2 regions of the Mycobacterium sp. 050134 genome follow, and region 1 is predicted to be linked to the other one. Evidence: riboswitches for the same ligand, from Rfam matches in the RefSeq annotation. Region 1 holds a riboswitch; the other holds the start of a gene.
The links. Region 1 has a riboswitch for magnesium ahead of SKC42_RS08855 (Rv1535 family protein). Riboswitches for the same ligand answer to the same signal wherever they lie in the genome.

Region 1 (15,790 bases):
GGCGGGGAACTCCTCGTCCACGACGGACTGCAGCACCGCCGAGGCCCGGCGTGCCTGCACGCCGTCCTCGTTGGTCTCGACCACGAAGTTCAGCGCGCCCGGCACCTCGGCGGTGGCGGTGAGGCTGATCTGGGTCTCCTCGTCGAGCATCAGCATCTGCTCGAAGCGGACGTCGCGGACCGCGGACGCCTCGCCGAAGACGGTGCGGGCCGCGGCCAGCGCCATCTCGCAGTAGGCGGCGCCGGGGAGGGTGGCGGTGCCGTGGACCTGGTGGTCGCCCAGCCACGGCAGCGTCGCGGTCCCGATGTCGGCCTGCCAGACGTGACGTTCCGGTTCCTCCGGAAGGCGCACGTGCTGACCCATCAGCGGGTGCACCGCGACGCTGGACCGCAGCGCGCGGGAGCTGTGGCCCTCGCGGCTCAGCAGCAGCGTCCGGTGCGTCCAGGCCGGCAGGGGGGCGTCGACCAGGTGCCCGTTGGGGTAGAGCACCGAGAAGTCGACCGAGGCGCCCGTCGAGAAGAGGTCACCGACCAGGGAACGCAGGCCGTTGGGCAGCGGCTGCTCGCGCCGCATGGCCGCCAGGGCCGCAACGGTCATGTCCAGGCTGCGGGCGGTCTGGTCGACCGCGTGGGTCAGCAGCGGGTGCGGAGACAGCTCGCCGAACACCCGGAAGCCGTCCTCCAGCGCGGCCTGCACCGCCGCGGAGAACCGAACCGTGTGCCGCAGGTTGTCGACCCAGTAGTTGGCGTCGCAGTACGGCTCCTCGCGGGGGTCGAACGACGTGGCCGAGTAGTACGGCACCTCGGGGGTCAGCGGCTCGATCTCGGCCAGCACGTCGTAGAGCTCGTCGAGGATCGGGTCGACCTGCGGCGAATGCGACGCCACGTCGACGGCCACCTCACGGGCCATCACCTCGCGCGCCTCCCAGGCCGCCACCAGCTCGCGGACCGTGTCGGTCGCGCCGCCGATCACGGTGGACTGCGGGGACGCGACCACCGCCACCACGGCGTCGTTGACGCCGCGCGCCATCAGCTCCGAGAGCACCTGCTGCGCCGGCAGTTCCACCGACGCCATCGCGCCGGAGCCGGCGATCTTCGTCATCAGCCGCGACCGGCGGCAGATGACCCGCACGCCGTCCTCGAGCGAGAGCGCCCCCGCGACGACGGCGGCGGCGGACTCACCCATCGAGTGGCCGATGACCGCGCCCGGCTGTACGCCGTAGGTCTTCATCGTGGCGGCCAGGGCGACCTGCATGGCGAAGATGGTCGGCTGCACGCGGTCGATGCCGGTGACTTTCTGCGGCGCGGTAAGCGCCTCGGTCACCGAGAAGCCGGACTCGGCGGCGATCAGCGGCTCGATCTCGGCGATGGTCGCGGCGAAGGTGGGCTCCTTCGCCAGGAGGTCCGCGCCCATCGCGGCCCACTGCGAGCCCTGTCCGGAGAACACCCAGACGGGGCCGCGCTCCTCCTGGCCGACGACCTCGGAGTAGATGGCGTCGCCGTTGGCGACCTCGCGCAGCGCCGTCAGCAGCTCGGCGTTGTCGCGGGCGAGCACGGCCGTGCGCACCGACCGGTGCCCACGCTTGCGGGCGAGGGTGTAGGCCAGGTCGGGCGTCGCCACGGTCCGCGCGTGCGCCTCGACCCAGTCCGCAAGCTTCGCGGCGGTCTCCTGCAACCCCTCGGCCGACGAGGACGAGAGCGGGAAGAGCATCGCGTCGCTGCTCGGGCGGATAGCCGCGCCGTTGCGGACGAGCGGCTCGGGAGCTTGCTCGACGATGGCGTGTACGTTGGTGCCGGAGATGCCGTACGCCGACACGGCCGCCCGCCGGGGTTGGGTGCCCTCCAGCGGCCACTGCGTGGTCTCCTGCGGCACGAACAGTCCGGTCTCGACCCGGGCCATCTCGTCGGGCAGGGCCTCGAAGTGCAGGTTTTTGGGCACCACACCGTGCTGGACGGACAGGACGGCCTTCATCAGGCCGAGCGCGCCGGCGGCGGCCTGGGTGTGACCGAAGTTGGTCTTGGAGGCGCCCAGGACGCAGGGGCTTCCCTTGCCGTATACCGCGGCGGTGCTTGCGTACTCGATGGGGTCGCCGACCGGGGTGCCGGTGCCGTGCGCCTCCACCAAGCCGACGGTGCCGGCGTCGACGCCGGCCGCGGCCAGTGCGGCGCGGTACACCGCGGCCTGCGCCTCGCCCGACGGCATGGCGATGTTCGGGGTGTGGCCGTCCTGGTTGGCCGCCGTCGAGCGGATGACGCCCAGGATGCGGTCGCCGTCGCGCTGAGCGTCCGGCAGGCGCTTGAGCAGCAGCATGACGCAACCCTCGCCGGACACGAACCCGTCGGCCTTAACGTCGAACGCGTGGCAGTGCCCGGTGCCCGACAGCATGCCGCCCGCGGACGCGGAGACGGACCTGCGCGGCTCCATCATGACGTTGACGCCGCCCGCGAACGCGAGCTCGCTCTCGCCGTCGTTGAGGCTGCGGCAGGCCTGGTGGATGGCGTAGAGGCCCGACGAGCACGCGGTGTCCACCGTGGAGGCGGGACCGTGCACTCCGAGCGCGTAGGCCACGCGCCCGGATGCCATGCAGGAGATCGTTCCGGGGTTTCCGTAGGGCCCGTCGAACGCATCGGTCGCTGCATGCACGAATTGGTAGTCGCCGTAGTTCAATCCGACGAACACGCCGGTGGCGTCGGCGATGGTGTCCTTGGTGAGGCCGGCGTGCTCCATGGCCTCCCACGCGGTCTCCATGAGCAGCCGGTGCTGCGGATCCATCGCGGTGGCTTCTTTTTCGGTGATGCCGAAGAACTCGGGGTCGAAGTCGCCGACGGCGTCGAGGAACGCGCCCCACTTACATACCGATCGACCGGGAACGCCCGGTTCCGGGTCGTAGTAGTAATCGACGTCCCAGCGATCTGCGGGGATTTCCTTGACAAAGTCATCCCCGCGCAACAACGCTTCCCAAAAGAGGTCAGGGGAGTTGATGCCCCCCGGCAGCCGGCATGCCATCCCGATGACAGCTACCGGAGTCACTCCTGCCCTATCCACTTTCCTTCACCTCTCCTTGCCTATCCCCAAGTTCCTATCACTGCGGCCAGCTCTTATCAGGGCTTCCGAAAATATCGCCGAGTTTTTTTGTCACACCTGCGAAGTCCCGCGACGTCGCAGGGAAACCCACCGACCCCCCCACGGAACCGAACCGTAAGAAGCTGGCGCGATCAGCAGCGTAGCGGCTTAGCTCGGCACGCGTGGAAAAATCGGGCGGACGTACAAAAATTTAACAGGCCTCCAACCGCCGGTGGGCAGATCAGGGGCCAAATTCGGTTGCTTGATGGCCGCGTCTCAACCGCTACGCCTGCGTTACATTTGCGTTATAGTCGCAGCTTAGAGCCGTTGCGCCCCAAGGCTGTCCGCGTCGCCGGGGTGCCCCATTGGATTTTGCTCCACGGAAAGTACCGGCGGGGATATCCATGGCCCGGCTGTGTGACGCAAAACACCCCCGTTCGTCATGAAACGACGTGGCAGCGCGCGAGTGTCTAGGTTTGCTAACTGTCACCCCGGAAGCGCCCGAAAGGGGTTAGGCAGCGGTAATTACACACGCGTGCAAACGCTGCGTCGGAGATGCCGAATGAGGTCATGCTAGAGCTTTGTGCGAATCCCCGTGTGGGAATCGATGAAATCTCTAGGATCGCAAGTTAAGCGGCATGCCGTCGGCGCCCGGGAGGCGTCCGCCGGCCTTGACGGTGCGGCCGGGCGGGGCTAAGCGCCTCGCCGCCAATCTCATTCGGGTCGCGGCTTCCCACGGCGGATTCGGCGGCGTCCTTTCGCATTGCGGCCCATGCCGTTTCGCCGGGCGTCCGGCGCCGGCCGACTTGCGCCACGATTGCGGCTTCCCGGGGAACGCGCCACGCGGAATGCTCGGGGCATGACAACACCGCGCGTACCGCCGTTGCCGCTCGACGAGGCCAAGGCCGCCGCCGACGAAGCCGCTGTGCCGGACTACATGGCCGAGCTCAGCATCTTCCAGGTGCTGCTGAATCATCCGCCGTTGGCGCGTGCGATCAACGACCTGCTCGCCACCATGTTGTGGCACGGGTCACTCGACCCCCGGTTGCGGGAGCTGGCGATCATGCGGATCGGGTGGCTCACCGGATGCGACTACGAGTGGACGCAGCACTGGCGCGTCGCGTCGCGGTTGGGTGTGACGCACGACGACCTGCTCGCAGTGCGCGACTGGCCGTCCCACGCCGGATTCGGGGCGGCCGAGCGGGCGGTGCTGGCCGCCACCGATGACGTGGTGCGCGACGGCCTGGTCAGCGAGCGCAGCTGGGCCGCCTGTGACCGCGAACTAGGCGGTGACGCAACGGTTTTGGTCGAACTTGTCACCGCGATCGGGGCGTGGCGCATGGTGGCATCGCTGTTGCGCAGCCTCCAGGTTCCGCTGGAGGAGGGGGTGTCGAGCTGGCCGCCGGACGGCCGCGCGCCGGAGGTGGACTGACACGGTGGGCGGGCCGGCGGTGACCGGTCGCGATGCACGTGACGATGGCGGCCCGCGGTGCTGATTGACTTATCAGTCAGTAACTCCTAGCGTCGTGCGAATGCGTACCCGAGTCGCCGAAATGCTCGGCGTCGAGTTCCCGATCTGTGCCTTCAGTCACTGCCGCGACGTGGTCGCGGCCGTCACCAACGCGGGCGGTTTCGGAATCCTCGGCGCCGTCGCCCACAGCCCCAAGCGGCTCGAGAGCGAGCTAGCCTGGATCGAGGAGCAGACGGGTGGCAAGCCCTACGGGGTCGACCTGCTGTTGCCGCCCAAATACGTTGGCGCCGAACGGGGCGGGATCGACGGCAAGCAGGCGCGTGAACTCCTGCCCGAGGAGCACCGCACCTTTGTCGACGACTTGCTGGACCGTTACGGGGTCGCGGCGCCTGCCGATGAACGGCGCGCGTCGTCCGGTGGGCTCAACATCTCGCCCAAGGGCTACGAGCCGCTGCTCGAGGTGGCCTTCGCGCACGACATCCGGCTGATTGCCAGCGCGCTCGGCCCGCCCCCGGCCGACCTCGTCGAGCGCGCCCACGAGCGTGACGTGCTGGTGGCGGCCCTGGCCGGGACGACGCGCCACGCGCAGCGGCACGCGGCGGCCGGCGTGGACCTGATTGTCGCCCAGGGGACCGAGGCCGGCGGCCACACCGGCGAGGTGTCGACCATGGTCCTGGTTCCCGAGGTGGTCGACGCCGTCGCGCCCGTTCCCGTGCTGGCCGCCGGCGGGATCGCCCGCGGCCGCCAGGTCACCGCCGCCCTAGCGCTGGGGGCGGAGGGCGTGTGGTGCGGGTCGGTGTGGCTGACCACCGAAGAAGCCGAGACGGCGCCGGTGGTGAAGGAGAAGTTCCTGGCCGCCAGCTCGTCCGACACCGTGCGGTCGCGGTCGATGACCGGCAAGCCGGCGCGGATGCTGCGGACGGCCTGGACCGAGGAGTGGGAGCGGCCCGACAGCCCGGCGCCGCTGGGCATGCCGCTGCAGAGCGCCCTGGTGAACGAGCCCCAGGTGCGCATCAATCAGGCCGCCGGCCATCCGGGGTCCAAGGCCCGCGAGCTGGCGACCTACTTCGTCGGGCAGGTGGTGGGGTCGCTCGACCGCGTCCGGCCCGCTCGCGCGGTCGTGCTCGAGATGGTCGAGGAGTTCATCGACACCATCGGGAAGCTCGAGAGCCTGGTCGAGAGGTGACCGCCGGCGCCGGGCGACGCCGCGCGGTGAGCGAGGAGGACAAGTCGCAGCGGCGCGACCAGATCATGGCGGCCGCCAAAGAGGTCTTCGCACGCAAGGGTTTTCACGAGACCACGATCGCCGACATCGCCAAGCAGGCGGGTCTGGCCTACGGCTCGGTCTACTGGTACTTCCAGTCGAAAGACGAGTTGTTCCACGCGTTGATGGCGGTGGAGGAGACGGCCCTGCGCGAGCACATCGCTTCCGCGCTGAGCGGAGTCGTGGGAACCGATGGCAGCGAGGCCACGCTGCGCACCCTGCTGGAACGGTCCGTGCTCGCGACGCTGGAGTACTTCGAAGCCGACAAGGCCACCGCGAAGCTGCTGCTCCGCGACCCCTACGCGCTGGGGGAGCGATTCGAACGGCACCTGGGCGGGATTTACGAGCGGTTCATCGACCATCTGGAAACCTTCGTCGTCACCGCTCAGGAGCGCGGCGAGGTCGTGGCCGCCCCGCCCAGGATGGCGGCGTACTCGCTGGCCGCGCTCGTCGGGCAGCTGGCGCATCGGCGGCTGAGTACCGACGACGGCGTCACCGCCGCTCAGGTCACCGACTTCGTCGTCGCGCTGGTTCTCGACGGCCTGCGCCCGCGGGCGGACGAGTTGGCCACCTGACGGCCGGGGGGGAAAGCCCGCGGCCCCGCGAGTCATAAGCCATTGCGGGTCTGGTCGGCGTGTCGTCGCAGGCGGTTATGTGTCGTGGGCGTGGATTGGCGCGGCCGCGAGCCGCAAAGCTGGCCGTCGCCTGTGGGCATGCTTACGACCAGGTAAAGATCGTGGAACACGCCTCGGAGGAGTTTGACCTCACCAGAGCCGTCGTGCATTATCGGTCGGGTATGCACCTCGTTAGGTGAGGCGTCTACACGAATACAGGCCACTGACCCCGAACGTCGAAAGACGCCCCGGGTCAGGACAGCTCCTCCCGGCTTAAGGGTTGAGCCCAGGTGGCTTCCGGGTTACCGGACACGTCGTGTAGTGCCAAAGCTCTGACGAGAGGGGTGCGGATCTCCGGCGTTCGCCGGGTTTCGTTCTCCTGCGTGTACGTGTGCGGATGACCGCATGCGCCGTGACCGTGAGGAGGTGAGGGACACATGAGTTCCAGCGATAGTCCGGACCGAAGTCCGAGCTGCGTCTCGTCCCGATCCGGTCTCCGGCACGACGATCTGCTCTGAGTCGTCGATCCGCTTGCGCGCCAAGCGGTCCGGGATCGGAACCGACAAGGGACGGGACGCGTCAGTCCTGTTAGTCCCCAACGGAAATCCGTCTAGGAGGTCATCATGACCGCAGTTCTGTTCGACGAAGTGGTCACCGTAGCGCCCGCCCCCGTGCTGACGGTGGTGCGCGACTCCGACACGCTTCCCGCCCAGGCGCCCAAGAAGGGCAGCCGCCGCGTCCACAACACCCCCGGCGACCCGCTGGTGGAGGGTGCGACCCGCCTGCTGAGCATCCCGCTGCGCCACCTGTACGCGGCGCTGTGGCGGGTCGGGGTGCTCGAAGTCCAGGCCTGAGCGGGTCTTCGATGGGCAGCGAGCAATCGATGCTCCGAGGGGCCACCCGAACGCAGGTCCGCCTGAGGTCAGGTGACCCCTCGGAGCGATCGTTCACCGATTTGCGGCATTCACTAGAATTGATCCAGCGGCGTCGATCCGGCCATCACCGGGGAGCCTTCGGAAGAACGGCCGACACGGCTCAGTAGAACCGAACGGGTGGGTCCGTCACAGCCCGAGTCGAGCGGCCCCGCGCGAGTGGGGCAAGCGGGGTGGTACCGCGGCGCTCGCGCACATCGCGCGTCGTCGTCCCCGGCCAAAGGCTTTGGGGCGCAAAGGACGCAATCGTGACCGACAACGCTGACCGCGAGGACTCCGTTCGGGCCTACCCGAAATTGGCCGGGGGGGCGCCGGACTTTCCGGCGCTCGAGCTCGAGGTGCTCGACTACTGGGCGCGCGACGACACGTTCCGTGCCAGCATCGCCAGGCGTGACGGCGCCCCGGAATACGTGTTCTACGACGGGCCCCCGTTCGCCAACGGGCTGCCGCACTACGGGCACCTGCTCACGGGCTACGTGAAGGACATCGTCCCGAGGTACCGCACCATGCGCGGCTACAAGGTCGACCGCCGCTTCGGCTGGGACACCCACGGGCTGCCCGCCGAACTCGAGGTCGAGCGCCAACTCGGCATCACCGACAAGTCGCAGATCGACGAGATGGGGATCGCGGCGTTCAACGACGCCTGCCGGGCCTCGGTGTTGCGCTACACCGACGAGTGGCAGGCGTATGTGACGCGCCAGGCGCGGTGGGTCGACTTCGACAACGACTACAAGACGCTCGACCTGCCCTACATGGAGTCGGTGATCTGGGCGTTCAAGCAGCTGTGGGACAAGGGCCTGGCGTACGAGGGCTACCGCGTGCTGCCGTATTGCTGGCGCGACGAGACCCCGTTGTCCAATCACGAACTGCGGATGGACGACGACGTCTATCAGAGCCGCCAGGACCCCGCTCTGACCGTCGGGTTTAAGGTGGTCGGCGGTGAGCTGGACGGCGCCCACCTCCTGGTGTGGACGACCACCCCGTGGACGCTGCCGTCGAACCTCGCGGTGGCCGTCAACCCCGATGTCACCTACGTCGAGATCCGAGTGGGCGATCGTCGATTCGTGCTGGCGGAGCCGCGGCTGGCCGCCTACGCGCGCGAGTTCGGGGACGAGCCCGAGGTTTTGGGCACCTATCGCGGGACGGACCTGCTGGGCACGCGGTACCTGCCGCCGTTTCCGTATTTCGCGGATACCGCCAACGCCTTCCAGGTCCTGCCCGGCGATTTCGTGACCACCGAGGACGGCACCGGCATCGTCCACATGGCGCCCGCCTACGGCGAGGACGACATGGCGACCACCGACAAGGTCGGCATCGTGCCGGTGACACCGGTTGACGCGCGGGGCCGCTTCGACGCCACCGTCCCGGATTACCAGGGGCAGCACGTCTTCGCGGCCAACGCACAGATCATCCGCGACCTGAAGAGCGGCGGTGGCCCGGCCGACGCCAACGGCGCGGTCCTGGTGCGCCACGAGACATACGAGCACCCCTACCCGCACTGCTGGCGCTGCCGCAACCCGCTGATCTACCGGGCGGTTTCGTCATGGTTTGTTGCCGTCACGGAATTCCGCGACCGCATGGTCGAGCTCAACCAACAGATCACGTGGCATCCCGACCACGTCAAGGACGGCCAGTTCGGCAAGTGGCTGCAGGGCGCCCGCGACTGGTCGATCTCGCGAAATCGCTACTGGGGTACGCCGATTCCGGTGTGGAAGTCCGACGACCCCGCCTATCCGCGCATCGACGTTTACGGCAGCCTGGCCGAACTCGAGCGCGACTTCGGCGTGCGTCCGACCAATCTGCACCGGCCCTATATCGACGAGCTCACCCGTCCGAACCCCGATGACCCGACCGGCCGCAGCAGGATGCGGCGCATCCCCGACGTGCTCGACGTCTGGTTCGACTCCGGTTCGATGCCGTACGCCCAGGTGCACTACCCGTTCGAGAACGAACAGTGGTTCGACACCCACTACCCGGGGGACTTCATCGTCGAGTACATCGGCCAGACCCGCGGCTGGTTCTACACCCTGCACGTGCTTGCCACCGCCTTGTTCGACCGTCCGGCGTTCAAAACCTGTGTGGCACATGGGATCGTACTCGGGTCAGACGGGCAGAAGATGAGCAAGTCGCTGCGCAACTACCCCGACGTCAGCGAGGTGTTTGACCGCGACGGCTCCGACGCCATGCGCTGGTTCCTGATGGCCTCGCCGATCCTGCGCGGCGGCAACCTCATCGTCACCGAGCAGGGCATCCGCGAGGGCGTGCGGCAGGTGCAGCTGCCACTGTGGAACGCGTACAGCTTCCTGGCGCTCTACGCGCCCAAAGCTGGCGCCTGGCGCACCGATTCGACGCACGTGCTGGACCGCTACATCCTGGCCAAGCTGTCCGACCTGCGCGACGACCTGACCAACGAGATGGAGGCCTGTGACATCTCCCGGGCCTGCGAACACCTGCGCCTGTTCACCGAGGCGCTGACCAATTGGTATGTGCGCCGGTCGCGTTCGCGCTTCTGGGAAGAAGATCCCGAGGCCATCGACACGCTGCACACCGTGTTGGAGGTGACGGCACGGCTGGCCGCCCCGCTGCTGCCGTCGGTCACCGAGATCGTCTGGCGTGGCCTGACCGGCGGGCGCTCGGTTCACCTCACCGACTGGCCGGACAACGGCGTGGTGCCCGCCGACCCCGACCTGGTCGCCGCGATGGACCAGGTCCGCGAGGTGTGCTCGGCCGCGTCGTCGCTGCGCAAGGCCAAAAAGCTGCGCGTCCGGCTGCCGCTGCCGAAATTGACTGTGGCGGTCGATGATCCGCGGCGACTGGAGCCGTTCGTGGACCTGATCGCCGACGAGCTGAATGTCAAGTCCGTCGAGCTGACCGACGCCATCGACGCCTACGGCCGTTTCGAGTTGACCGTCAACGCCCGCGTGGCGGGGCCACGCCTGGGCAAGGACGTGCAGGCCGCGATCAAGGCGGTCAAGGCCGGCGAGGGCGTCGTCAACGCCGACGGCACCCTGACCGCGGGCCCGGCGGTGCTGCAGCCCGAGGAGTACAGCTCACGGCTGGTGGCCGCCGAGCCCGAGTCCACCGCCGCGCTGGCCGACGGCGCGGGCCTGGTCGTGCTCAACGGCACCGTCACCCCGGAGCTGGAGGCCGAGGGCTGGGCGAAGGACCGCATCCGCGAGCTCCAGGAGCTGCGCAAGTCGACCGGGCTGGACGTGTCCGACCGGATCTCCGTGGTGATGGCGGTGCCCGCCGAGCGCCTGGGCTGGGCGGAGACCCACCGCGACCTGATCGCGGGGGAGATCCTCGCGACCGGCTTCGAGTTCGGGGAACCGGCGGACGGGGCCGAGATCGGCGACGGTGTGCGGGTGAGCATCGCCAAGGCGTGACGGTCGGTCAGCCCCCGTTGCGGGTCGCCGCGGCGGCCAGCGTGACGTAGTGCATGGTGAAGCCGCCGCCGATCGAGTCGAGCGCGGCCGCCACGGGCTCCAGCACGGTCGCGACCTGGTCCGGGGCGAGCTGGGTGAGCGTGCCCATGGTCGGCAGGTGGTCCAGCCATTCGTTGCGGCTGTAATGCCGCTCCCATTCGAACCGCCACTGCTCGGGTTCGCCGAACTCGCCGGTCGCCCGGACGCCCTCGAGGGCCCGCCGGAGATTGCCCTCCTGCAGGTCGAAGGCGGGATTGCCCACCTCGCTGCCGTCGGACGCCCGGTGCTGCAGCGGCGCGTCGGGCGCCACCCGGTGCAGGGCCTCGTCGAAGGCGTCGCCGACCTCGCGCGGCGGGTCGAAGACGTGCCAGTACACCGCCAGCAGCCCGCGCGGGCGCAGCACCCGCGCGGCCTTTTCGGCGCCCCGCACGGGGTCGACCCAGTGCCAGGCCTGCCCGGCGACGACGGCGTCGAAGGTGCGGCCCCTGGCGTCCCAATCCTCGAACTTGCCGACCTCCACCTCAATCCCGGTGCTCCGGGCGAAGTCCGCCATTCGCGCGTCCACGTCGACGCCCAGCACCGTGCGACCGGCCGCCCGGTACTGCCTCGCCCCGATGCCCGTGCCGCAGCCGACATCGAGGAACTCGACCCCGGGGCTGGCGGCGACGACGCGCTGGATCAGCGCCTCGGGATAGCTCGGGCGCGCCCGGTCATACCGCGCGGCGTCCACCCCGAAGGACTCCGCCACGTCCCGGAGCCGGTACAACTCCGGTGAAGATGAGGGTTCAGGTGACATTGCTAGCACTCCGTCCTACGGCCCCGTCCGGTCCATCGGCGCCGGACACACCCTCCACATTACGAAATGCGTTTTCCAGCAAACGATTCCGCGGATGATGTGGCCCGCGCGGCGCGGTACGCCGCGACGGGCGACGGGCCGGGCCTAGCATTCCCCAGTGTGGAGTCCCGCTGGGTGCTGCACCTGGACATGGATGCGTTCTTCGCGTCCGTCGAGCAACTGACCCGACCGACCCTGCGGGGGCGGCCGGTGCTGGTCGGCGGGCTGGGCGGACGCGGTGTGGTGGCAGGCGCCAGCTACGAGGCCCGCGTGTACGGGGCGCGGTCGGCCATGCCGATGCACCAGGCGCGCCGGCTGATCGGCGTCAGCGCTGTGGTGTTGCCGCCGCGCGGCGTGGTCTACGGGCTGGCCAGCCGGCGGGTCTTCGAAACGGTGCGCGCCATGGTGCCCGTCGTCGAGCAGCTGTCCTTCGACGAGGGCTTCGCCGAACCGCCGCAGCTCGCCGGGGCGTCGGCCGAAGAGGTCGAGGAGTTCTGCGAAGGCTTGCGGGGCCGGGTGCGCGAGGAGACGGGCCTGACCGCCTCCGTCGGTGCGGGCTCGGGCAAGCAGATCGCCAAGATCGCGTCGGGCCTGGCCAAGCCGGACGGCATCCGGGTGGTCCGACGGGCCGAGGAACGGCTGCTGCTGGACGGGCTGCCGGTGCGGCGGCTGTGGGGGATCGGCCCGGTCGCCGAGGAGAAGCTGCACCGGCTCGGGATCGAAACGATCGGGCAACTGGCCGCCCTGACCGACGCGGAGGCGGCCAACATCCTGGGCGCGACGATCGGCCCCGCGCTACACCGCCTGGCGCGCGGCATCGACGACCGGCCCGTCGCCGAGCGGGCCGAGGCCAAGCAGATCAGTGCCGAGTCCACCTTCGCGGTCGACCTCGGCAGCCTCGAGCAGCTGCACGAGGCCATCGGCCCGATCGCCGAACACGCGCACCAACGCCTGCTGCGCGACGGGCGCGGCGCGCGGACCGTGACGGTGAAACTGAAGAAGTCCGACATGAGCACGCTGACCCGTTCGGCCACGCTGCCGTATGCGACGACCGAACCCGGCGCGCTCGTCGCCGTGGCCCGCCGCCTGCTGCTCGACCCCCGCGAGATCGGGCCGATTCGCCTTCTCGGCGTGGGGTTTTCGGGGTTAAGCGACGTGCGGCAGGAGTCGCTCTTCCCGGACCTCGATCTGGCGGGTGACCCGCTGGAGAGCCAGCCCCCAGAAACCGCGACCGAGGCGATGTTCGCCCCGGCGCGGGAACCGGGGTGGCCGGTGGGAGGCGATGCGGGGTGGCGGGTGGGAGATGACGTCGCGCACCGCGAATTCGGGCACGGCTGGGTGCAGGGCGCCGGCCATGGAGTCGTCACGGTGCGCTTCGAGACCCGCTCGTCTGGGCCGGGACAGGCCCGGACGTTCGCCGTCGGCACCGACGAGCTGGTCAAGACCAACCCCGTCGACTCCCTGGACTGGCCGGATTACGTCGGCGTCCTGCAGGCCCTGGAGGCCGCCGTCGACTCAGCCCCACCGGCCGATGATCTCGGCGACCGGTAGTTGCGCAGCCAGCGCGCCCATCAGCAGGATCCGGGCCTGCGGGGGCCGCACCCGCGGCACCATCAGCGCGCCGGCCGCGGCCATGGCGTGTCCGGGGCCGTAGCCGGCGCCGACCCGCCCGCCCGGCACCCGCGTGGACACCGCGACGGTCACGCCGTCGGCGCACCACCGGCGCACGGCGTCGACGACCGCGGCTCCCGCGTTGCCCGAACCCAGCGCCTCGAGCACCACGGCCCGCGCCCCCGCGGAAACACACGCATCCAGCGCCACCCCGTCACTGCCCAGGTAGACCGCGACGATGTCGACCCGCGGCGCGGCGGCGGCGCTGAGCTCTCCCAGGAGCGGCCGGGTCTTCGCGCCGGTCAGCGAGACGGCGCCGTCGACCGTGCCGAGCAGCTCGCCGGTGAAGCCGCTGAGGTCCTGCGTCGCGACCTTGTACATGCCCAGCGGCTGCAGCACCCGGCCCGCGAAACACACCAGTACTCCGAGGTCACGGGCGGCCGGGCTGGCCGCCAGCGCCAGCGCGTCGCGCAGGTTGGCCGGGCCGTCGGCGTCGGGAGCGTCGGCGCTGCGCATGGCGCCGGTCAGGACCACCGGCGCCGACCCGCCATACGTGAGGTCGAGCCACAGGGCGGTCTCCTCCAGGGTGTCGGTGCCGTGGGTGACGACGACGCCGTCGGCGCCCCCGTCGACGGCGGATCGGACCGCGGCCCCGATCCGGTCCCAGTCGCCGAGCGTCAGCTCCGAGCTGTCGACGGCCGACACGTCGACGACGTCGACGTCGTGCGCCGCGCCCAGGGCCGCCGTTAGGTCCGCTCCGCGGCGTGCCGGCCGGCGGACCCCGTCGGCACCGGTGCTGGTCGATATCGTGCCGCCGGTGGCGATGACGGTCAGGCGGGCCATAGTAGAAATCATCGCGCACGCTGCCGGCGAACTTCGGCCGGCCCGCGGCCGGATTAGGGGATGATGAGAGAGTGCCTGAGGAACGATCGACCGAGCCGGTGACCTCAGCCGAGAAGGCTGGAGGGGAGTCGGCGGCTCCCGCGCCGCGGCCGCCGAGGCGGTTGCGGCTCCTGTTGTCGGTGGCGGCCGTCGTGTTGACCCTGGACGTCGTTACCAAGGTGCTGGCGGTCAGGCTGCTGCCGCCGGGCCAGCCCGTGTCGATCATCGGTGACACGGTCACCTGGACCCTGGTGCGCAATTCCGGCGCCGCCTTCTCGATGGCGACGGGCTACACCTGGCTGCTCACGCTGATCGCCACCGGCGTGGTGGCCGGGATCTTCTGGATGGGCCGGCGGCTGGTCTCGCCGTGGTGGGCGGTGGGCCTGGGGATGATCCTCGGGGGCGCGATGGGCAACCTGGTGGACCGCTTCTTCCGCGCTCCCGGCCCGCTCCGCGGCCACGTCGTGGACTTCCTGTCGGTCGGTTGGTGGCCGGTGTTCAACGTGGCCGACCCGGCGGTCGTCGGCGGCGCCATCCTGCTGGTGGTGCTGTCGGTGTTCGGCTACGACTTCGACGCCGTCGGTCGGCGCAGGGCCGACGGGGACGCCGCCGAGCCGCGGAAAGCCGGTCAGCGTTGACCGACCGTTCGATGCCCGTTCCGGAAGGGTTGACGGGCATGCGCGTCGACGCGGGACTGGCGCGCCTGCTGGGGGTGTCCCGCAGCGCCGCCGCAGCCATCGCCGAAGACGGCGGCGTCGAGCTGGATGGCGTGCAGGCCGGCAAGTCCGACCGGCTGACCGGTGGGGCGTGGCTGCAGGTCCGGCTGCCGGAGGCGCCGGCCCCGCCGCAGAACACCCCCGTCGACATTGAGGGCATGACGATCCTGTATTCCGACGACGACATCGTCGTCGTCGACAAGCCCGCCGCGGTGGCGGCGCACGCCTCGGTCGGCTGGAGCGGACCGACCGTGCTCGGCGGACTGGCCGCCGCCGGGTACCGGATCACCACCTCCGGCGTGCCCGAGCGGCAGGGCATCGTGCACCGCCTCGACGTCGGCACCTCCGGTGTGATGGTGGTGGCGCTGTCCGAGCGGGCGTACACGGTGCTCAAGCGGGCGTTCAAGCAGCGCACCGTCGAAAAGCGGTACCACGCGCTGGTGCAGGGGCATCCGGACCCGTCCAGCGGGACCATCGACGCGCCGATCGGCCGCCACCGCGGTGGGGAGTGGAAGTTCGCGGTCACCACCGACGGCCGCCACAGCCTCACCCATTACGACACCCTCGAGGCGTTCGTCGCCGCGAGCCTGCTGGACGTGCACCTTGAGACCGGCCGCACGCACCAGATCCGGGTGCACTTCTCGGCGCTGCATCATCCGTGCTGCGGTGACCTGGTATACGGGGCGGACCCCAAATTGGCGAAAAGACTTGGGCTGGAACGCCAATGGCTGCATGCGCGATCGTTGGCGTTCGCCCATCCGGCCGATGGTAGGCGGGTGGAGTTCGTCAGCCCGTACCCGGCCGATCTGCAGCACGCGCTGGACGTCCTGCGCGACGAGGCCTGATCAGTCTGATGGTCGCGACCCGTCCCCCAAGCTTCGCTGGGGGTGCCCCCAGCGCCCGGCTTCGCCGCGCTTGCGATCACTCAGCCGGCTTGCGGGCCTCGACGAGGACCCGGGTGGAGTGGGCGACGAAGG
Region 2 (7,385 bases), on a different contig from region 1:
TCACCCGCACGTCGCCACGATTACGCGGAGTTTGCGGCGCGTAAATTCCGGCGACACCCGGCGATTTTCGTGTCGAGCGGGAAACCAAACCATTTGCGTCGTCTATGGTTTGGGATTGAAATGACCGGAAAAGCCGCCTGACTTTATGTGCGCCGGATACGCTTTCGTAGCTATGAAGCTGCGATGAGAGGGCGCCGCACCGGCGGGTCGTGCCCGGTGATCTTCTCCGCCGTGTGCAACCATCAGGGCACCCCGCACCTGCACGTGACGGGAGGTGCGTGAACTGGTCCGATTGACAACTGCTGTGCCGAATCGTTGAAAGCTCCCCGATCCGGCCGCGGCGCATGACCTTCGTCTGCCAGGTGTGTGGGCCGAGCGACTGAGGCGCGCGGACGCTTCGATGCGCACGCCTCCCGGCAGCTTGTGACACCTCTTGGGCCGTGGCCGAGTCGGGCAATCCCGTAAGGAGAAGTCCGATGTTCCATGCTGTGACACGACTGGAGCCGCCGGCCGCACCGGCCGGCTTAGCACGCCTGGAGCCGCCGCTATTCACGGATCGCGTTCGAAATTTATTCGCAAACCCGCCCGGCTTTTCGGCGCGGAGCGAAGCCCCCGCCGCGGTTATCAACGGTTGACGGGGGCCGACAATGGATTTCGGAGCATTGCCGCCGGAAATCAATTCCGCGCGAATGTATTTTGGTCCCGGCTCGGCGCCGCTGCTGGCCGCCGCGGCCGCCTGGGACGGCTTGGCCGCCGAACTGCATTCGACGGCGGCGTCGTATCAAACCGTGATTTCGGGGCTGGTTGGCGAGGGCTGGCTGGGCCCCGCCTCGGCGACCATGGCCGCGGCGGTCTCGCCGTACGTGATGTGGATGACTCTCACCGGCGTGAAGGCGGAGCAAACCTCAGCCCAGGCGTCGTCCGCGGCCGCCGCATATGAGGCCGCGTTCGCCATGACGGTGCCTCCGCCGGCCGTCGCGGCCAATCGTGCTCAGCTTGCGGGGTTGGTGGCGACCAACTTCCTGGGCCAGAACACGCCGGCGATCGCCGCGACGGAGGCTCAGTACAGCGAGATGTGGGCGCAGGACGCTGCGGCGATGTACGGCTACGCCAACGCTTCAGCCCTGGCGGCCGACCTGAAGTCGTTCGTGCAGCCACCCCAGACGACGAATCCGACGGGGCAGGCCGATCAAGCCGCGGCCGTCACCCAGGCCACCGGAACCCCGGCCGCCTCGGGCGCCCAAGAGGCGCTGAGTCAGTTGGCGTCGGCGGTCCCGGCAGCGTTGCAACAACTCGCCACGCCGGCGGCCGGCGGCCCGACGAGTCTGTGGGACTTCCTGGACTCGAACTTCGTCAATGGATTCGTCTCCGCCGGCTACACGAGTCCCGCGATCCTGCAGCAGACCGTGACGGCATCGATGGCCGACATCAACGCGGTCGCCGTCGCCGCGGACCCGGCGGCCACCGCGTTGCCGCCCATGGGCGCCGGCTCCGGCAACGCGGGCTGGGCACCGCTGGGCACACCGGTCGTGCCGTACAGTTCGGCGATCGCACCCCTCGGCGCGGGAGCCATGCCGGACGTTCCGTTCGGCGGCGTTTCGGCCGGAATCAACCAGGCGGCGACGGTCGGGCGGTTGTCCGTGCCGCAAGCGTGGACGGTGGCCGCCCAGGTGGAAAATCATGCGGGCGCGGCGATTTCGGGCGGCGGCTGGACCAGCACCGCCCTGCCGGAGACCCCGGCGGGCGTACCCGGCATGCCGGGCATCCCCGCCGTAAGCAACGCGGGCCGGCACTTCGGCAACGGGCCGCGGTACGGATTCAACGTGACGGTGATGCCTCGCCCCCCGGCCGCCGGCTAGGGGGCCACCAAATCCCTGGTGCGGGCGAGGATTACGCGCGGAGTGTGGTGGCATCGCCGCACTCGGTAGCACCGTCGGATCGGCCGATCGTCGCCGTCGCGCTTGACGCATTGATGGGGTCGGTGCACGCATGGCCCTTGCGTGCACCTCGCTAGGTGAGGCGTCTGGATGGACACAGACCACTGACCTCGAATGTCGAAAGACGCCCAGGGCCAGGACAGCTCTTCCCGGCTTAAGGGTTGAGCCCAAGTGACTTCCGGTCGACACCGGATACGCCGAGTGGTGCCAAAACTCTGACGAGAGGGGTGCGGTGTTCGGGTATTTGTCCCGTGTGCCCCCTCCCACGCGTGCGCGTTACGGTATCCCCGCATGCCCTGGCCGTGAGGAGGTGAGCGCGAAATGAGTCACGACGGCAGTCCGTATCCCAGATCGACGACCATTTCGTTGAGATCCGGCCCGGGCTGCTCTCCCGCGGCCTGAATAGATTCTCCGCAAGGACTTATCGACACCTTTCGCGCTTCTTCGCGTGCGCGGGCAGCGGTGACCAGTCGCGCCCCGGGCGCGGGCCGCTCACCTGCCGCAAGGAGAACTCCGATGTCGTTTGCAGCCAATCGTTTCGCACCAGCGAGCCGGAATGTTCCCGTATCACTGGCGCCCGCAACGCAATTCACCGCGCCAGCGTCCGCCCTCCGGTCGAGGGGCCGGCCATGACCACGGCCCTCAACTTCGCGGCGCTGCCACCCGAAATCAATTCGGGCCGTTTGCATTCGGACGTTGGATCCGCCCCGATCGTGGCGGCCGCGGCGGCCTACAACGCGGCGTTCGCCGCGACCGTACCGCCGCCGACGATCGCGGCCAACCGCGCCCAGTTGATGGCGCTGATCGCCACAACGTCCTGGGGCAGAACACCCCGGCGATCGCCGCGACGGAGGCCCAGTACAGCCAGATGTGGCCCAGGACGCGGCCGCAATGTACGGATACGCGGCGTCCTCTGCGGCGGCACACCGATGGTGGCGCCGCCCGCCGCCGTGACGACGGGGCACCCGGTACGCCGATCGGGTCCATCGGCGGCCAACCGTACGGCCGCGCCATACCGCAGTACGGCTTCCGGCCCAGTTTCGTCACCCGCCCACCCGCCGCCGGCTAGGCCATCGCGCGGGCGGGATGAGTGTCTCTGAGGTCGGGCGGCTTGAACGCTCTCCGCAACATCTCGATCACCCAGCGACGCCCCGCCCGATCGCGCCTAAGGGCGCCTACCACCGCAAACGAGTCGTATTGCGCTCACAGTAAACGTCCAGCAGCTAACCAGTGCTACGGCAGCTATGGATGCGTACGCTAGGTGAAATTCATGGGAGCAGGGGATGACTTTTAACCATCAACTTGGCGATGCCGACGCCCGCTGCGCCACCGTGCGCGCTGGGGGCGGCGTCGCCGGATGGCCTATGGCGGTCGGGTCAGTGGTTTAGAGCAACCCAACCGCAGCGGCCGGCAGTAGCGGCACGTCGCTTCCAGGGGGGCGGCACGCAATCCGCCCTCGCCACGACACCATTGGCGCCGATGTTTTCGGCCAATTTTGACCGGGTGCGCATCGGTGCAATTTTACGCACGTCGAATGAGCCGATTTCTTTCTATATGTCGAAATAGGAGGTCGCCGGGAATGGGCGCACTGTCCAATTACTAGCGACGTTAAAGGCCTATTAACGAGAACCGGCAGAAGCGACGGCTCTCGCGTGAACTCACACGCAATTCAGTTATGTGACGAGCGTCTCGATGCTCGTCGACTTTGCGCCTGACTCTGGCCGTTGAACAGGACCTTCAGCTGATCCGAAAGTAACTAAGACGCACAATCCTCACACCCGATGCTGAGATCGTGACATTTAGTTTTTACTTTTTGATTACTGCAGAGGAATGTAATGCGAATACCGTTCGGCCACGATGGCCGCTACATTGGTCGATGCCCGCACGGAACGGGGATTGGGGCGGTCATCAGCATTTCGTCCAATAAGGAGGTCGAGGCGTTACCGCCACTCGGCGGAACCGTTTCGATGGATTTGATTAGACCTTTGGCGCCGATGCGGCAGGAGCGGTTGAGCCGCGCCTACCATGGCGGCCACTTGAGGGGAGTGGAGGATATCGATGTTTGATTTCGGGGCGCTTCCGCCGGAGATCAACTCGGGCCGGATGTATGTCGGCGCCGGATCGGGGCCGCTGTTGGCCGCCGCGGCCGCATGGGACGACCTAGCCTCGGAGCTGCAGTCGACGGCGGCTTCCTACGGAGCCACCATTCAGGGTCTCGCCGCCGGCCCGTGGACCGGTCCCTCCTCGATCGCGATGGCCTCGGCGGCCGCGCCATATGTGGCGTGGATGAACACCACCAGCACCCAGGCCGAACTGGCTGCCTCCCAGGCCAAGCTCGCTGCAGCGGCCTACGAGACCGCCTTCGCCGCGACGGTGCCGCCGCCGGTCATCGCCGCCAACCGCGCCCTCCTGATGGCCCTGGTCGCCACCAACTTCCTCGGGCAGAACACCCCCGCGATCGCGGCCACCGAAGCGCAGTACATGGAGATGTGGGCCCAGGACGCCGCCGCGATGTACGCCTACGCCACCTCATCGGCGGGGGCAACCCAGCTCCAGACGTTCGTCGAACCGCCCCAGACCACCAACAGTGCGGCGGCGCCGATGCAGGCGGCGGCCGCCAGTCAGGCCACCGCCACCCCGGCGGCGGACATCGGCACGGAGCTCTCCCAGTTCATCAACTCGCTACCGACCGCGCTGCAAAGCCTGGGGAGCGGGCTGCTGAACTCGCCCACCACGTCGGGAAATCTGTTGGCGGGACTCGACCTGCCGCAGCTGGTGAATCTGCCGCCGCTCCCCGCCGGGTTGCAGGCCGATCTGACGGCGTGGAACAACATTTTCAGCACTATCGCCTCGGGCCCCTATTCACTCCAGGGCCTCAGCTCCATCCCCGGCGGCCCGTTCCTGTCATTCGGGCAGGCATACGCGTGGGGCCAAAACGGGCAGAGCGCCGCCGCCTACCTCGCCGGGCCGAAGGCAATCTCGGGGGCCCTCGCACCGCTGACCCAGGGCGCCAGTGCGGTGAAGCCGATGCTCAGCTCGGCCGTCACACCGATTTCGGGCTCAATGGGCAAGTCGGCCCTGGTCGGCAGCATGTCCGTCCCGCAGGGCTGGACCGAGGCTGCGCCGACGATCAAGACGCTCGCCCAAGTGCTACCCGCCAACGCCGCCGCCTCCGCTACCTCATTCGCCGGCGAAGAGGGCGTCTTCAGCCAAATGGCCCTGTCGAGCCTGGCCGGTCGGGCGGTCGGCGCCGTCGCCTTCCAGCCCGCGGGCAGCGGCGCGGCCGCGATGGGCTCGCTCGGTGGCATCGTCGCCGAGGCCGACCCGGCCACCGCCACGATCATCGTGATCCCGGCACTTGAGGACTGAGCGCCGTGCCGACCCACATCCGCCCAACACCATCCACCCAGGCACGCGTCACCAGGCAAGGGGTACAGAAATGATCTACGCTGCGTTCCCCCCGGAGTTCAACTCCGCCAGGATGTACGACGGGCCGGGGTCCGCCTCGATGCGGGCCGCGGCGGCGGCCTGGGAGGCGCTGGCCGGCGAACTGCAATCCACGGTGTCCTCGTATTCGTCGGTGGTCGACGGCTTGACCACCGGGGTATGGACCGGGCCCTCCTCGCTCAACATGGCGGCCGCGGTGACGCCCTATCTCGCGTGGATGCAGGGCACCGCCGCGCAGGCCGCCGAGGCCGCCGCGCAGGCCACCGCGGCGGCCACCGCGTACGAGACGGCCTTCGCCGCCCACGTTCCGCCGACGGAGATCGCGGCCAACCGCACCCTGCTGGCCCAGTTGGTCGCGACCAACGTTTTCGGGCAGAACACCCCGGCGATCGCGGCGACGGAAATTCAGTACGCCGAGATGTGGGTGCAGGACGCGGTGGCCATGGACGACTACGCGGGCTCGTCGGCGGCCGCCGCCAACGTCACGCCGTTCCAGGAGGCGCCTCAGATCACCAACGCGGGTGGGTTGGCCAATCAGGCCGCCGCCGTGACCCAGGCGGCCGCGAGCCCGCTTGGCAACGTGGGGACGCTGCTCACCCAGGCCCTGAATCCGCTCGGCGTGGGGAACCCGATATTGGCCACGCTGTCGAACCTCAGCACCGATTACACCACCACCCTGAACGGGTTGCTGAACTCTCTGTTCGGGGCCGGCGCGTCGACCCTCTACACAAACCTGTACAACGCGGTGAAGGTGCCGTTGAGCTTCACCACCGGCTTCAACGACATCGGGCTGCTGATCAACTTCCCCGTCTCGCAGTTCCTCAAGTTCGCCCCGCCCATCGCCTACGGCGCTTTGCCGAAGGATGCGCTGGGCGCCGGGCTCGGGGCCGCCGGTTTCACCCGCGGCACGCTGTTCAATGCCGTCACGGGAAGCATGGGCAACGCCGGCACCCTGGTCGGCAAGCTCTCCGTCCCGCCGAGCTGGGCCGCGGCGACGCCGACCATCCGGACGGTCGCCGCGGCCCTGTCCGCCACCGGGCCGGAAGCGGTGCCCGCGGCGGCGCTCGGCCAGGGCGGTTTGCTCAGCTCGATGTCGGTGGCGGGAATGCTCGGCAGCGCCCTGGGCGCCGGGGCCCCGAACGCGTTCAGCCGGAACGGCGTCCGCGGCCGCGTCAAGCCGATGAAGGAACTCAAGGACGCGCACTCCCCGGAGAAGCTCAAGAAGATTGTCGCGCAGATCTCTGAGAAACCGGAGAGCGTGCAACACCACAACGTCGACCAAGAGGGCCTCGACGCTCTGCTCGAGCAGCTGGCGAAGAAGCCCGGCATCCACGCGGTGCACCTGAAGAAGGGCGACAAGCCCCAGGTCGTCCCCACGGACGCGCAAATAGGTTAGTGGACAAAGCAATTGGAGGATGGTCAGTTATGAGATTGCTTTTGGCATTGCTCGGAACGGCCGCCGCGATCGCGCTCGCGGCGCCGGCATACGCCGACCCCCCGCCGCCGGCCGGCGACGACGCGGGCTTCTTGGCGGCGTTGCACCAAGTAGGCATGACCTACGCCAGCCCCGACGCCGTCATAAACTCCGGCAAGGCGGTCTGCTCGTGCCTCAACAACGGAGAATCGGGTCTGGAGCTCGTGCATGACGTGAAGACCCACAACCCCGGAATGGACATGGAACAAGCGTCGAACTTCGCCATGATCGCCGCGAAGTTCTACTGTCCGCACCAGCTCTCGAAGGCATAACTGACGGCGCGACACCCGGCTTGCACTGCGCGCGGGTGTCGCGGACGTGGCCGAGAGTCGACCCGGCTAGCGCGGGAGCCACCTGCCGTTCACCCGGGAGTGGTTAGCTGCGCCGATCCAAGCCGCCCGCGCTTGTCCGGACCGACTGCTGGAAGCCGGCGGCGGGCGGAAAGGGGTGCGCTGCATGCAGACGTTGAGCGTCGCCGATTTCGCGATCCGGCTCGCCGTCGGGGTGGGTTGCGGCTCGCTGATCGG

Region 2: linked by a shared signal. The riboswitch ahead of SKC42_RS16500 (PPE domain-containing protein) and the one ahead of SKC42_RS08855 (Rv1535 family protein) in region 1 are both predicted to bind magnesium.

What each region holds. Positions count from the first base shown of each region.
Region 1 is NZ_JAZGLV010000006.1:40,197-55,986, forward strand. It holds gene pks2 (sulfolipid-1 biosynthesis phthioceranic/hydroxyphthioceranic acid synthase) at 1-3,045, opposite strand, end outside; gene SKC42_RS08840 (carboxymuconolactone decarboxylase family protein) at 3,923-4,495, shown strand; gene SKC42_RS08845 (NAD(P)H-dependent flavin oxidoreductase) at 4,596-5,720, shown strand; gene SKC42_RS08850 (TetR/AcrR family transcriptional regulator) at 5,717-6,373, shown strand; M-box (ykoK) riboswitch at 6,594-6,763, shown strand; gene SKC42_RS08855 (Rv1535 family protein) at 7,036-7,266, shown strand; gene ileS (isoleucine--tRNA ligase) at 7,593-10,730, shown strand; gene SKC42_RS08865 (class I SAM-dependent methyltransferase) at 10,738-11,565, opposite strand; gene SKC42_RS08870 (DNA polymerase IV) at 11,725-13,155, shown strand; gene SKC42_RS08875 (asparaginase) at 13,120-14,058, opposite strand; gene lspA (signal peptidase II) at 14,130-14,735, shown strand; gene SKC42_RS08885 (RluA family pseudouridine synthase) at 14,732-15,658, shown strand; gene SKC42_RS08890 (class I SAM-dependent methyltransferase) at 15,735-15,790, opposite strand, start outside.
Region 2 is NZ_JAZGLV010000012.1:204,934-212,318, forward strand. It holds gene SKC42_RS16495 (PPE family protein) at 648-1,859, shown strand; M-box (ykoK) riboswitch at 2,000-2,171, shown strand; partial or broken gene SKC42_RS16500 (PPE domain-containing protein) at 2,567-2,861, shown strand; gene SKC42_RS16505 (PPE family protein) at 3,996-5,306, shown strand; gene SKC42_RS16510 (PPE family protein) at 5,377-6,780, shown strand; gene SKC42_RS16515 (DUF732 domain-containing protein) at 6,810-7,130, shown strand; gene SKC42_RS16520 (MgtC/SapB family protein) at 7,315-7,385, shown strand, end outside.